DNA from 2 places in the Pseudoduganella rhizocola genome. Region 1 is predicted to be linked to the other one. Evidence: predicted binding sites of a transcription regulator. Region 1 holds the regulator's gene; the other holds the start of a gene.
The links. Region 1 encodes sigma-54, which starts transcription at its own class of promoters, with help from an activator protein. Its sites were predicted from a motif close to TGGCANGNAANCTGCTTT; they were not measured.
Positions count from the first base shown of each region.

Region 1 (5,662 bases):
GCTGCTGCTGCCGGGTCCGCGCGGCATGCAGCCCACGGCGCGGGCGGAAGAGCTGCGCGAGCCGCTGCGCCTGGCCCTGCAGGCGCTGGAACAGGCGCTGGGCCCGGCCGGCAGCTTCGATCCCGCCGGCGCAAGCAATACCTGGCGCATCGCGGCGGCCGATTATGGCGAGTCGGCCATCCTGCTGCCCGCCCTGCCCCGGCTGCGGGCGGCGGCGCCCGGCGCGCGGCTGGCCGTCGTGCCTGCCGTGCTCAGCCGTCTAGCGCGCCAGGCGGAACAAGGGGAGATCGATCTTGCATTGCAGACAAGCGCCGATGCGCCGCCCAGCCTGCGCCGCCGTGCCCTGTTCACCGAACGCTATGTGCTGGTGGCGCGCAAGGGGCATCCCAAACTGAAACGCCGCCCCACGCTGGAGCAGTTCTGCGCGCTGGAGCACGCGATTGTGTCGCCGGGCGGCGGCAGTTTTACCGGCGTCACGGACGAAGCGCTGGCGGCGGCGGGCGCCGCGCGCCGCGTGGTGCTGTCGGTGCCGCATTTCCTCTTCCTGCGCTCGGCGCTGGCCTCCACCGACCTGGTGGCCATGCTGCCTTCGCGCCTGCTGCGCGATGCGCCCGAACTGCAGCAGCTGGAGGCGCCGGTAGCCGTGCAGGGCTACGAAATGGCCATGCTGTGGCATGAACGCGTGCACCGCGATCCCGCGCACAAGTGGCTGCGGGACACGATTGCGGCGGCGGTGGCGGAATAGGGGCGCAAAAAAGGGCGCCGGATGCGCCCTTGTTTTGGTGAGGCCGCTCTTTTATGCGGCGCTGGCCGGAGATTCGAAGACCTCGGCGCGATGCTTGATTGCATCGTGGTTGTGGTTCTGGACTTTGTCTTTGTACTTCATGACCTGCCGGTCCAGTTTGTCGATCAGGGTGTCGATCGCGGCATACAGGTCTTGCGCGAGGCTTTCGACGTACACCGTCTTGCCCGACATGCGCAGGTTGATTTCAGCTTTTTGCCTTTTCTCTTTCTCGGTGAGGTTATCTACACTCAGGATGACAGCAATGTCGATCACTTGATCGAAATGGCGTCTCACGCGCTCCAGCTTGTTCTGGACGTATTCGCGAATCGCGGGGGTCACTTCGAGATGATGTCCACTGATGGTGAGATTCATACACACTCCTAAAAGATGATGTAACTCAACAGGCTCTTGACGCTCGGTAAAGCTCAGACGAGCCCATTCACTACAAGGACTTGCGGAGACTGACTGGAGGGATTTTGAGGGCTTCGCGATACTTGGCAACAGTACGTCGCGCAATCACCATGCCCTGTTCTCCCAGCATGTCCGCAATCTTACTGTCGGATAAAGGGTTTTTCGGGTCTTCTGCTCCTGTGAATTGCACAATCAGCGCACGGATCGCAGTCGAGGAAGCTTCACCCCCAGCTTCAGTCGCGACGTGGCTACCAAAGAAATATTTCAACTCAAACATCCCATGTGGGGTGAGCATGTATTTCTGAGTTGTTACGCGAGAAATAGTACTCTCGTGTAAACCCAGTGTATCAGCAATTTCGCGCAACACAAGGGGTCTCATGGCAACCGCGCCATGCGAGAAAAAATTCTTCTGCCGCTCAACGATCGCTTGTGCAACGCGCAAAATTGTGTCGAAACGTTGGCGCATATTTTTGATCAGCCACTTTGCTTCCTGCAGCTGCGCGTTCATCTGCGATTCGCCCTTGCCCTGCTTGAGCAGGCTGGCATACAGCGCGTTCACGCGCAGGCGCGGCATCACGTCGTTGTTCAGCGTAACGACCCAGCCGTTGCGGCCTTTTTTCACCACCACGTCGGGCACCACATAGTCGCTCGCATCGGCAGAGAAGGCAGCGCCCGGATGCGGGTTGCAGCGGCGGATCACGGCCTGCGCCTCGCGCAGGTCTTCGTCGTCGCAGTCCAGCGCTTTTTTCAGCTTGTTGAAGTCGCGCTGGGCGAACCAGGCCAGGTGCTTCTCCACGATGCACAGGGCCATGCGGCGAGTGACCAGAGGGACGCCGGGCATGCGCTTGATCTGCAGCGCCAGGCACTCCGATGCATTGCGTGCGCCCACGCCGACGGGGTCGAAGCTTTGCAGCAGCGTGAGCGAGGTTTGCAGCTCCTCGATTTCGATATCGAGTTCTTCCGGCAGGCGCGCGTGGATCTCTTCCAGGCTCTCTTCCAGGTAGCCGTTTTCGTCGAGCGCGTCGATGATCAATTCCATCAGCGCGCGGTCGCGCGGTTCCAGCACCGTCACCCGCATCTGTTCCATCAGGTGCTCGCGCAGGCTGTGGTGGCCGGCTTCCAGCTGGGGACGCGCATCTTCGTCGTCCGGCGCTTTCGACCGGCCCGCGTCGGACCAGTCGCCGTCGCTTTCCGCGATGCCCTCGCCTTCATACTGTTCCGGCTCGGAAGGCGCGGCATCGGCCGGCGGCGTGTTCTCGTTGGCCGGGCCTTCGGCAGCAGTGGCCGTGGGCGCCGCCTGGCCGATGGCGCCATCCGCCAGCAGGCGCACGGAGCGGTCCAGCGGATCGTCCAGCCGTTCCAGCAGCGGGTTCTCAGTCAGCAGCTGTTCGAGCTCCTGGTGCAGTTCCAGCGTCGACAGCTGCAGCAGCCGGATGGACTGCTGCAGCTGGGGTGTCAGCGCGAGGTGCTGCGAGGTTCGCAGTTGCAGGGACTGTTTCATGGCTTACATGCGGAAGTGCTCGCCGAGGTAGACGCGGCGCACCGATTCGTCGGCGATGATGTCGTCGGGACGGCCGGAGGCCAGCACGCTGCCCTGGTTGATGATGTAGGCGCGGTCGCAGATGCCCAGCGTTTCGCGCACATTGTGGTCGGTGATCAGCACGCCGATGCCGCGCTCCTTGAGGAAGCGCACGATGCGCTGGATCTCGATCACGGCAATCGGGTCCACGCCGGCAAAGGGCTCGTCCAGCAGCACGAAGCGCGGATTGGTGGCCAGCGCGCGCGCAATCTCCACGCGGCGGCGCTCGCCGCCGGACAGCGACAGCGCCTGGTTCTCGCGCAGCTTCTCGATCTGCAGGTCGGCCAGCAGGGTGTTCAGGCGCTCGTCGATCTCCGCCTTCGTCAGCGGCTTGCCGTTGACCTTCTGGATCTCCAGCACGGCGCGGATATTCTCCTCCACCGTCAGCTTGCGGAACACCGACGCCTCCTGTGGCAGGTAGGACAGGCCCATGGTGGCGCGCTTGTGGATAGGCAGGCTGGAGATATCGGTGCCGCTGATATCGATGGTGCCCGCATCGGACGGCACCAGGCCCACGATCATGTAGAAGGAAGTGGTCTTGCCGGCGCCGTTGGGGCCCAGCAGGCCGACCACTTCGCCGCATTCCACCTGCAGCGACACGTCATGCACCACCTGGCGCTTGCCGTAGCTCTTCTGCAGTCCGCGAACGATGAGGGTGCTGCCGCAGCTTTGTGCTTCCATGCTTATTTCCCCGCCGCTGGCTCGGTGCGTTTCGGCTGCAGCACCATGGTGCCGCGGCCGCCGCCGGTTTTGCTGTCGCCCGTACTCGTATTGCGCACGCTGAAGAACTCGCGGCGGCTGTCGTAGGAGATGAACTCGCCCTGCACTTCGTCGCTCGGCTTGCTGCCTTCCAGGCGGCGCACCTTGGCGCGCGAATACATCTTCACGAGTTCGGACTTCTCGTCGTATTCGATGCGGTCGGCCTCGCCCTCGATCCACTGGTCGCCGGGACCGTCGCGCTTCTGGCGGAAGCTCACGCGCTTGCCGCCGCCGGCGGTCAGCGTGGCCAGCTGGTAGCCGTCCGGCGTGTAGGTGACGACTGCCTTCTCGGCCTTCATCAGAAGCGTGCCGCGCGTCAGCGTCACGTCATCGGTAAAGGTGTAGATCTGGCGCACGTCGTCGGCGTCCAGCGTGCCGTACTTGATTTCAGTCGGCTTGTAGGAGTCTGCCTTTTCGGCGCTGGCGAATCCCAGGGCGCCCAGCATCAGGGCTGCAGCAAGAAGTGTTTTTTTCATGGTTTGTTCCATTCGTTTTGCTCAACGCGCCTTCGGCGGCAGCACCATGGTGCCGCGGCCGGACAGCTGCAGCTGGCTCGTGGCATTGTTGGCGCGCATGCCGTTGGCGGTCGCCGTTGCATTCCCCAGGCGGAACTGCACCGGCTTGTTCGTTTCCATCCGGTCTTCGTCCGGGAAGATGGTCAGCTCCGGCGTGCGCAGGCGGAATTCCTGCGAAGTGGCGGAGGCGGCGCGGTCTATCTGCACATCGCCGCTCAGGACCACGCGGCTGTTATCGTCGTCGATGCGCGCGCTCTTCGCGCGGATATCCATCGGCGGAGTCTCACCGGACAGGCTGCGCACCACCGGCTTCTCGATCTCCGAGGAATCATCGACCGGCCGGTGCGTGAGCCTGTCGCCCGAAATGATGTAGCTCGGCTTGCCTTCCTTCGTCATGCGCACCAGGCTGAAACGCTCGATGATCTGGTCCGGCTCATTCAGGCGCTGGTCCGCCTGCAGCTCTTCGCCGCTGCGGTTCATCACCTCCAGCAGCCAGAAGCTGCCGAGCGCGAACAGCAGCGCCAGCGCCATGGCAATAGAGACGCGGAAGCGGTGGGCTGTCCTCTGGTTACGCATCGCTCTTCCTCAGGCCATGAACTGGTTCAGGATCTTGTCATAGCTGTTTTGCGCGCGCATCACGAATTCGCAAACTTCGCGCACGGCGCCCTTGCCGCCGGCCGCCTCCGTGATGTGGTGCACGCGGCTGTGCACTTCCGGCCGGCCGTTCGGCACCGACACCGCAAAGCCCACGCGGCTCAGGATGGGCAGGTCCACCACGTCGTCGCCGATGAAGCCCACCTGCTCTTCCGCCAGGTTCAGCTGCGCCAGCAGGGCCTTGAAGGGCGTGAGCTTGTCATGGCCGCCCTGGTGCACGAATTCGATGCCCAGGTCCCTGGCGCGGGCCGTGACCTGCGGCGAGCGGCGCGCGCTGATGATGGCCGTCAGCACGCCCGATTCCTGCAGCAGCTTGATGCCCAGGCCATCCTGCACATTGAAGGTCTTCAGCGCCTCGCCTTCGGCGCCGTAATGCAGGCTGCCGTCGGTCAGCACGCCGTCCACGTCGAAGATCATCAGCTTGACCTTGGCGGCGCGCGCCACGTTGTCCAGGTTGAAGGCGGCGCTCATCAGATCACCTTGGCGCGGGTCAGGTCATGGATGTGCAGGGCGCCCACCAGCTTGCCCTCGCCGTCCACCACCAGCATCTGGTTGATGCGGTGCTGTTCCATCACGGCCACCGCGTCCACGGCCAGCTTGTCCGGGCCGATGCTGCGCGGGTTGGCGTGCATCACGTCGCGCATCACCACCTTGCTGAAATCCTGCACCTTGTCAATCAGGCGGCGCAGGTCGCCGTCGGTGAAGACGCCCAGCGGACGGCGTTCCGCGTCCACCACGGCGGTCATGCCCATGCCCTTCTGCGTAATCTCCAGCAGCGCGTCCGGCAGCGTGGTGTCCGGCGTAACGGCCGGCACGGCGTCGCCGCTGCGCATCACGTCGCGCACATGGGTCAGCAGGCGGCGGCCCAGGGCGCCGCCCGGATGCGACCGTGCAAAATCTTCTTCCTTGAAGCCGCGCAGGTCCAGCAGCGCGACGGCGATCGCGTCGCCCAGCGCCAGC
Region 1 is NZ_JBJQIK030000011.1:95,904-101,565, reverse strand. Features, by position in the region: gene ACJRPG_RS21105 (LysR family transcriptional regulator) at 1-745, shown strand, start outside; gene hpf (ribosome hibernation-promoting factor, HPF/YfiA family) at 797-1,156, opposite strand; gene ACJRPG_RS21095 (RNA polymerase factor sigma-54) at 1,227-2,696, opposite strand; gene lptB (LPS export ABC transporter ATP-binding protein) at 2,700-3,455, opposite strand; gene lptA (lipopolysaccharide transport periplasmic protein LptA) at 3,458-4,009, opposite strand; gene lptC (LPS export ABC transporter periplasmic protein LptC) at 4,031-4,624, opposite strand; gene ACJRPG_RS21075 (KdsC family phosphatase) at 4,634-5,173, opposite strand; gene ACJRPG_RS21070 (KpsF/GutQ family sugar-phosphate isomerase) at 5,173-5,662, opposite strand, start outside.

Region 2 (5,662 bases), on a different contig from region 1:
GGGCCGTTCCCCCTGCGCCCCGGCGCAGCATTGCCTGGTCTGGTATTTGCATAGACATCTGCATTTAGTCCTCTGAGGGCGGCAGATGCTATCGCGAAACGACTTGATCGAGCTGGCGGTGCCGCGGCGCCGCGTCCTGCGTATCCTGTGGATCGACCCGGCCCGCACGGTGGCGTATGCATTCGATGTCCACGCGCGCTCCAGCGATGCGGAGCTGCTATCCCTGGCCAGCCTGCAGGCTGACCTTGACGAGGGCCGGGCGCACAGGCTGGAGGAAGATCCCTTCACCGTGCTGGTGAACCAGGACCTGCTGCCGCCCAAACACCTGCAGCTGCGTGACCGGGCCTGGTCCATCATCCGCGACCTGGCCTGCATGGAGCCTGCCATCTACCAGCCGCGCAAGCGCGGCCCGCTCATTGCCGATTACGCCGGGCGCCACGGGTTCTCGCATCCCACGCTCTACCGCTACCTGCGCCGCTACTGGCAGCGCGGCATGACGCCGAATGCGCTGCTGCCCGACTACGCCAATTCCGGTGCACGCGGCAAAACCCGCCGCTCCTCGGAGGGAGTGAAGCGCGGACGGCCACGCAAGCACGGCGCCGCGCCAGGTGTAAACGTCGGCGACGGCATGCGCCGCATCTTCCGAGTGGCCGCTGCCAGCTATTCCGCGGCGCAGGGCCGTTTCTCGCGACGCGCGGTATATGAGGCCATGGTCCGCGACTTCTTCAGCCGGCCCAGCGTCGACCACGAGACGCGGCGTATACGGCGCGAAGCGGGAGCGGATGCGGTGCCGACCTTCGGCCAGTTCAGCTATTGGCTGACGCAGGACGGCGTGCCTGGGCAGCCGGGCCGGCCTGCACCCTTGCCCGCGGAGTGGCATGTGCCGCAGCCCGGCCGGCCCGGCGCCGTGTTCCAGCTCGACGCGGTGCGGGCCGACGTGCAGCTGGTATCGGCCGACGACCGCAGCCGGCTGGCGGGCATGCCGCTGCTATATGTGGTGTCCGATGTCTTCAGCGGCCTCGTGGCCGGCATCCACGTCAGCCTGGAGGCGCCGCACTGGCGGCAGGGCATGATGGCGCTGGTCCACTGTGCTGCCGACAAGGCCCGCTACTGCCAGCGATTCGGCCGCAGCATCCATGCCGGCGAATGGCCTTCACGCCAGCTGCCGGAGATGCTGCGTATCGATCCGCTGCTGGCCGGGGAAGCGCAGACCGATGTGCTGTTCAATAACTTCGGCGTGCGCTGTACGGCGGGTACCGCGCAGTCCGCATGGTGGCGCGAGGATCTCGGCAAGCGCTTTCCGCTGCTCGATGCCGCCGCACCGGTCCGCGCCCCGGATGACATCTCCGGCGCCATGGACGCCGCCATCGACATCGTGCAGTTCACCCGTGCCGTGATCGACAGTATCCTCGAGTACAACCTGCGGCAGCAAGGCCCGGGGGCGCTGGCGCCGCTGCAGCTGTGGGAATGGGGGCTGCGCCAGCGTGGCGGAGCCCTGCGCCAGTATCCGGAAGAGACGGTGCGCTGCTGCCTGCTGCCGACAGAGGAAGCCATGGTCACGCCGGATGGCATCTGCCTGCACGGCCTGTATTACAGCTGTGCGCATGCGCTGGCGGAACGCTGGTTCGAGCGTGCGCGCCAGCGGCGCTGGCCGGTGCGCGTGGCGTATGACGCATCCGACCGCTCCCTCATCTACCTTCTGGACCCGGTAGCGCCGATGCGCTTTCATGTCTGCCATCTCGCTGCGGACGCAACGCGGAGCGCGGCGCATGCGCCGGGGATGCACGCCAGCTTCTGATGCGCATCTCGATGGTGCGCCGCACCACAAAGGCCACGGCAGCTTTCTTTGCTGCTGGGGAATAACAAAGTATGTTCGCGGAAGGCCTTATGCCTGCTGGCGCGCTTCGATGCGGGAGCCTGCCGAAACAAGTTTATTCGATGCGCCGAATAGAGTGTTTTCGGCTGCTGCGTGGCACAGCGATTGCTTTGATCACTTCATCCAGCCAAGTGGAGGAAGCAGATGCAAAGTTCAGGTGCAATCACGCGGCGCGAGTTTCTCTATCGCGCCGCTGCTGTGGGAGGAACCGGCCTCCTGTTCAATACGATGGATGCATGGGGCATGGGCATCGCATCGCGCATGGCGGGACCGCCGGTGCTGAGCGGCAACGGCAAGGGAAAGTCCGTCCTTATCCTCGGCGCCGGCCTGGCCGGCATGACGGCGGCCTATGAGCTGGGGAAGCTCGGCTACCGTGTGCAGGTGCTGGAGGCGCGCGGTTTCGCCGGCGGCCGCTGCCAGACCGCACGCAAGGGCTTCACGCTGGCGGAGCTGGGCGGCGAGCCGCAGCGCTGCGAGTTCGACGACGGGCATTACATCAACCACGGGCCCTGGCGCATTCCGCTGCACCATCAGTCGACGCTGCACTACACGCGCAGCTTTGGTGTTCCACTCGAGGTGATGGTCAACGATAACGACCACTCCATCGTCTACCTGGAGAACGGCGGCCCGCTGTCGCGCCAGCGCCTGCGCCCGGCACAGATCAAGGCCGATATGCGTGGCCACGTTGCCGAGCTGTTGGCCAAGTCGGTGCAGGACCACACGCTGGACAAAAAGCTCAATGCCGAAGACCAGCGCCTGCTGCTGGACTACCTGGTGCATGAAGGCCAGCTCGATAACGATGATCTGCGCTACAAGGGCCGCAGTGGCCGCGGCTTCGCTGTCAATCCCGGCGCGGGCATGAATCCCGGCCCCGGCACGGCGTCCGATCCGCTGGGCTTCAGGGAACTGCTGGCCTCCCACGTCAGCAATGTGTACAGCGCGGTGCAGGACTTCCCGATGCAGAACACCATGTTCCAGCCGGTGGGCGGCATGGATGCGATTGCAAAGGCTTTCGAAAAGCGTGTCGGGCGCTTCATCCGCTACAAGGCGGAAGTGCAGACCATCCGCCACGGCGAGAAGAACGTCACGGTGACATACAAAGACACCGGAACCGGCAAGCTGCAATCGCTCAGTGCGGATTACTGCCTGTGCACCATTCCGCTTTCCGTGCTGCGCATGATCGACACCGATTTCTCCGACAAGTTCAAGGCCGCCGTGAAGGCGGTCGCCTATGCGCCGGTCGGCAAGATCGGCCTGCAGATGAAGCGCCGCTTCTGGGAAGAGGACGACCATATCTACGGCGGCCACGTGTTCACGGACCTCAAGGGCATCAACACCATTTCCCTGCCGTCTTCGCAATGGCAGAAGCAGAAGGGGGTGCTGCTCGGCTACTACAACTACCAAAGCGCAGCCATCGAGGTGAGCGCGATGACGCCCGCCGAACGCGCCGAATTCGCACTGGCCGCAGGCGAAAAGATATTCCCTGCCTACCGCGCCTCCTTCGAGAAGTCCTTCTCCGTGGCATGGCACCGCGTGCAGTACAACCTGGGCGGCTGGGCCGAATGGAGCGAGGAGTCGCGCAAGAGCGCCTACCCGGTGCTGCTGGAAGGTGAGGGCCGGGTGCTGCTCGCCGGCGAGCACCTGAGCTATCTCACCGGCTGGCAGGCCGGCGCCATCGAATCGGCCTGGCAACAGCTGGCCCGCATCCATGAAAGGGCCAGTGCATGAAGTCCAACATCATTTTTCTCGCCTTGCTGGCATTCGCCGTGCCCTATGCCGCACAGGCCGCGGACGGCAAGGCCCTGTTCGCGAAGAACTGCGCCGCCTGCCACCAGGCCAAAGGCCAGGGCATCGCGGGCGCATTCCCCGCGCTGGCCGGCAGCGCCTTCGTGCAGGGCGCGCCCGACGAGGTATCGGCAGTGCTGCTGAAAGGGCGGGGCGGCATGCCCGATTTCAGCAGCGCCATGAACGATGAAGAAATCGCCGCGGTGCTGAGCTTCGTGCGCAGCAGCTGGGGCAACAAGGCGGACGGCATCGAGGAAGCGCAGGTGGCGGCCTTGCGCGCCACGCTGCAGGTGCCGAAGTTCGCCGGCGGCCGCATGTCCAACAAACATTGATGAAAGTGAGAGACCGCATGAAACCACGCTTCACCACCGCAGCTTTCCTGTCCCTGTCCCTGCTTGCCGCGTCCGCACAGGCGCAGGGCATCGTCCGCCACAAGATTCCCGGCTCCGACTTCCCGATCGCGCAGGCTGTGACGCTGCCACCGGGTTCCACCATCCACTTCATCAGCGGCCAGGTGCCGCCGGTGGTGGACAAGGCCGCCGCTCCGGAATCCATCGCCGCCTACGGCGACACGAAGACGCAGACGGTCGGCGTGCTGAAGAAGATCGAAGAAATCCTGAAGTCCATGAACCTGGCCATGGGCGATGTCGTGAAGATGCAGGTCTTCCTGGTAGGCGACCCCGCGAAAAACGGGAAGGCCGATATCAAGGGCTTCATGGAGGGCTATACCCAGTTCTTCGGCGGAGCGCAGCCGAACCTTCCTGCGCGCGCCGTGATGCAGGTGGCGGCGCTGAATGTGCCGGGCTGGCTGGTCGAGATCGAAGTTGTCGCTGCAAAAAAATAAGTCGCCGTACCGATTCGTTTCACTCATAAAAAAGGAAATATCCATGCACAAGGGAATCATCAAAACGGGCGCCGCCGCCATGGTCCTGCATTCGGGCCTGGCACTTGCAAATCCTGAACCGGTGGAACCGGCCGATCCGCAATCCGAGAATGTGGCGGGCGCCGCACCGGTTTCGGTGGGGGCCGTGATTGTCACCGGCACCCGCGCCAGCGGCCTGAAAGCGGAAAACAGCGCATCGCCGATCCAGGTTCTGGACGCAGCATCCCTGCTGCGCACCGGCCAGCCCGACCTGGTGCAGGCGCTGGCGCAGAACCTGCCGTCGTTCACGGCGCAGGCCTTCGGCGGCGATACGGCCAACCTCACGCTGTCGGCGCGCCTGCGCGGCCTCAGCCCGAACAACACCCTTGTGCTGGTGAACGGCAAGCGCCGCCACGGAACCTCCAACCTCGCCGTGCTGGGCGGACCATACCAGGGCGGTGCGGCGGCCGACCTGAACTTCATTCCGGTGGCGGCCATCGACCATATCGAGGTGCTGCAGGACGGCGCCGCGGCCCAATACGGCACCGATGCGATTGCGGGCGTGGTCAACATCATCCTGAAATCGAACAACAAGGGCGTGAGCGGCAATGTGAACGGCGGCGGCTACGTGGATGGCGGCGGCCGTACCGGCGACGGCACGGCCAATATCGGCTTCACGCCGATGGAGAACGCCTTCATCAGCCTGACGGCCGAAACCAAGTACCACGGCTACAGCGACCGCGGCGGCATCGACCCGCGCGTGCTGGACCCGAACAACATCAAGAACATGCCGCTGCTGCAGGCGCCCGGCTATCCGCACCTGAACAAGATCGCGGGCGATGCGCAATACCACCTGCATACGCTGGCGCTGAATGCCGGCTACGACATCGACGACGACACATCGCTCTATGCCTTCGCCACCTGGGGCAAGAAGCAGGCGCGCGCGCACGAGAACTACCGGATGCCGAACCGCCTGCCTGCCGTCTATCCGCTGGGCTTCGACCCCAAGGAGACGATGAAGGAGACCGACTACGCCTTCACTGCGGGCGCGAAGGGCAAGCTGGGCGCTGGCTGGCACTGGGAGCTGAGCACCACCTATGGCCGCGACAAGGCGGAAATCGGCGTGGAAGATACCGGCA
Region 2 is NZ_JBJQIK030000013.1:69,841-75,502, reverse strand. Features, by position in the region: gene ACJRPG_RS22350 (TnsB C-terminal domain-containing protein) at 86-1,798, shown strand; gene ACJRPG_RS22345 (flavin monoamine oxidase family protein) at 2,021-3,604, shown strand; gene ACJRPG_RS22340 (c-type cytochrome) at 3,601-3,993, shown strand; gene ACJRPG_RS22335 (RidA family protein) at 4,011-4,505, shown strand; gene ACJRPG_RS22330 (TonB-dependent receptor plug domain-containing protein) at 4,549-5,662, shown strand, end outside.
Region 2: ACJRPG_RS22345 (flavin monoamine oxidase family protein) is a predicted target of sigma-54. The motif match lies at 1,971-1,988, and genes of this name have one in related genera.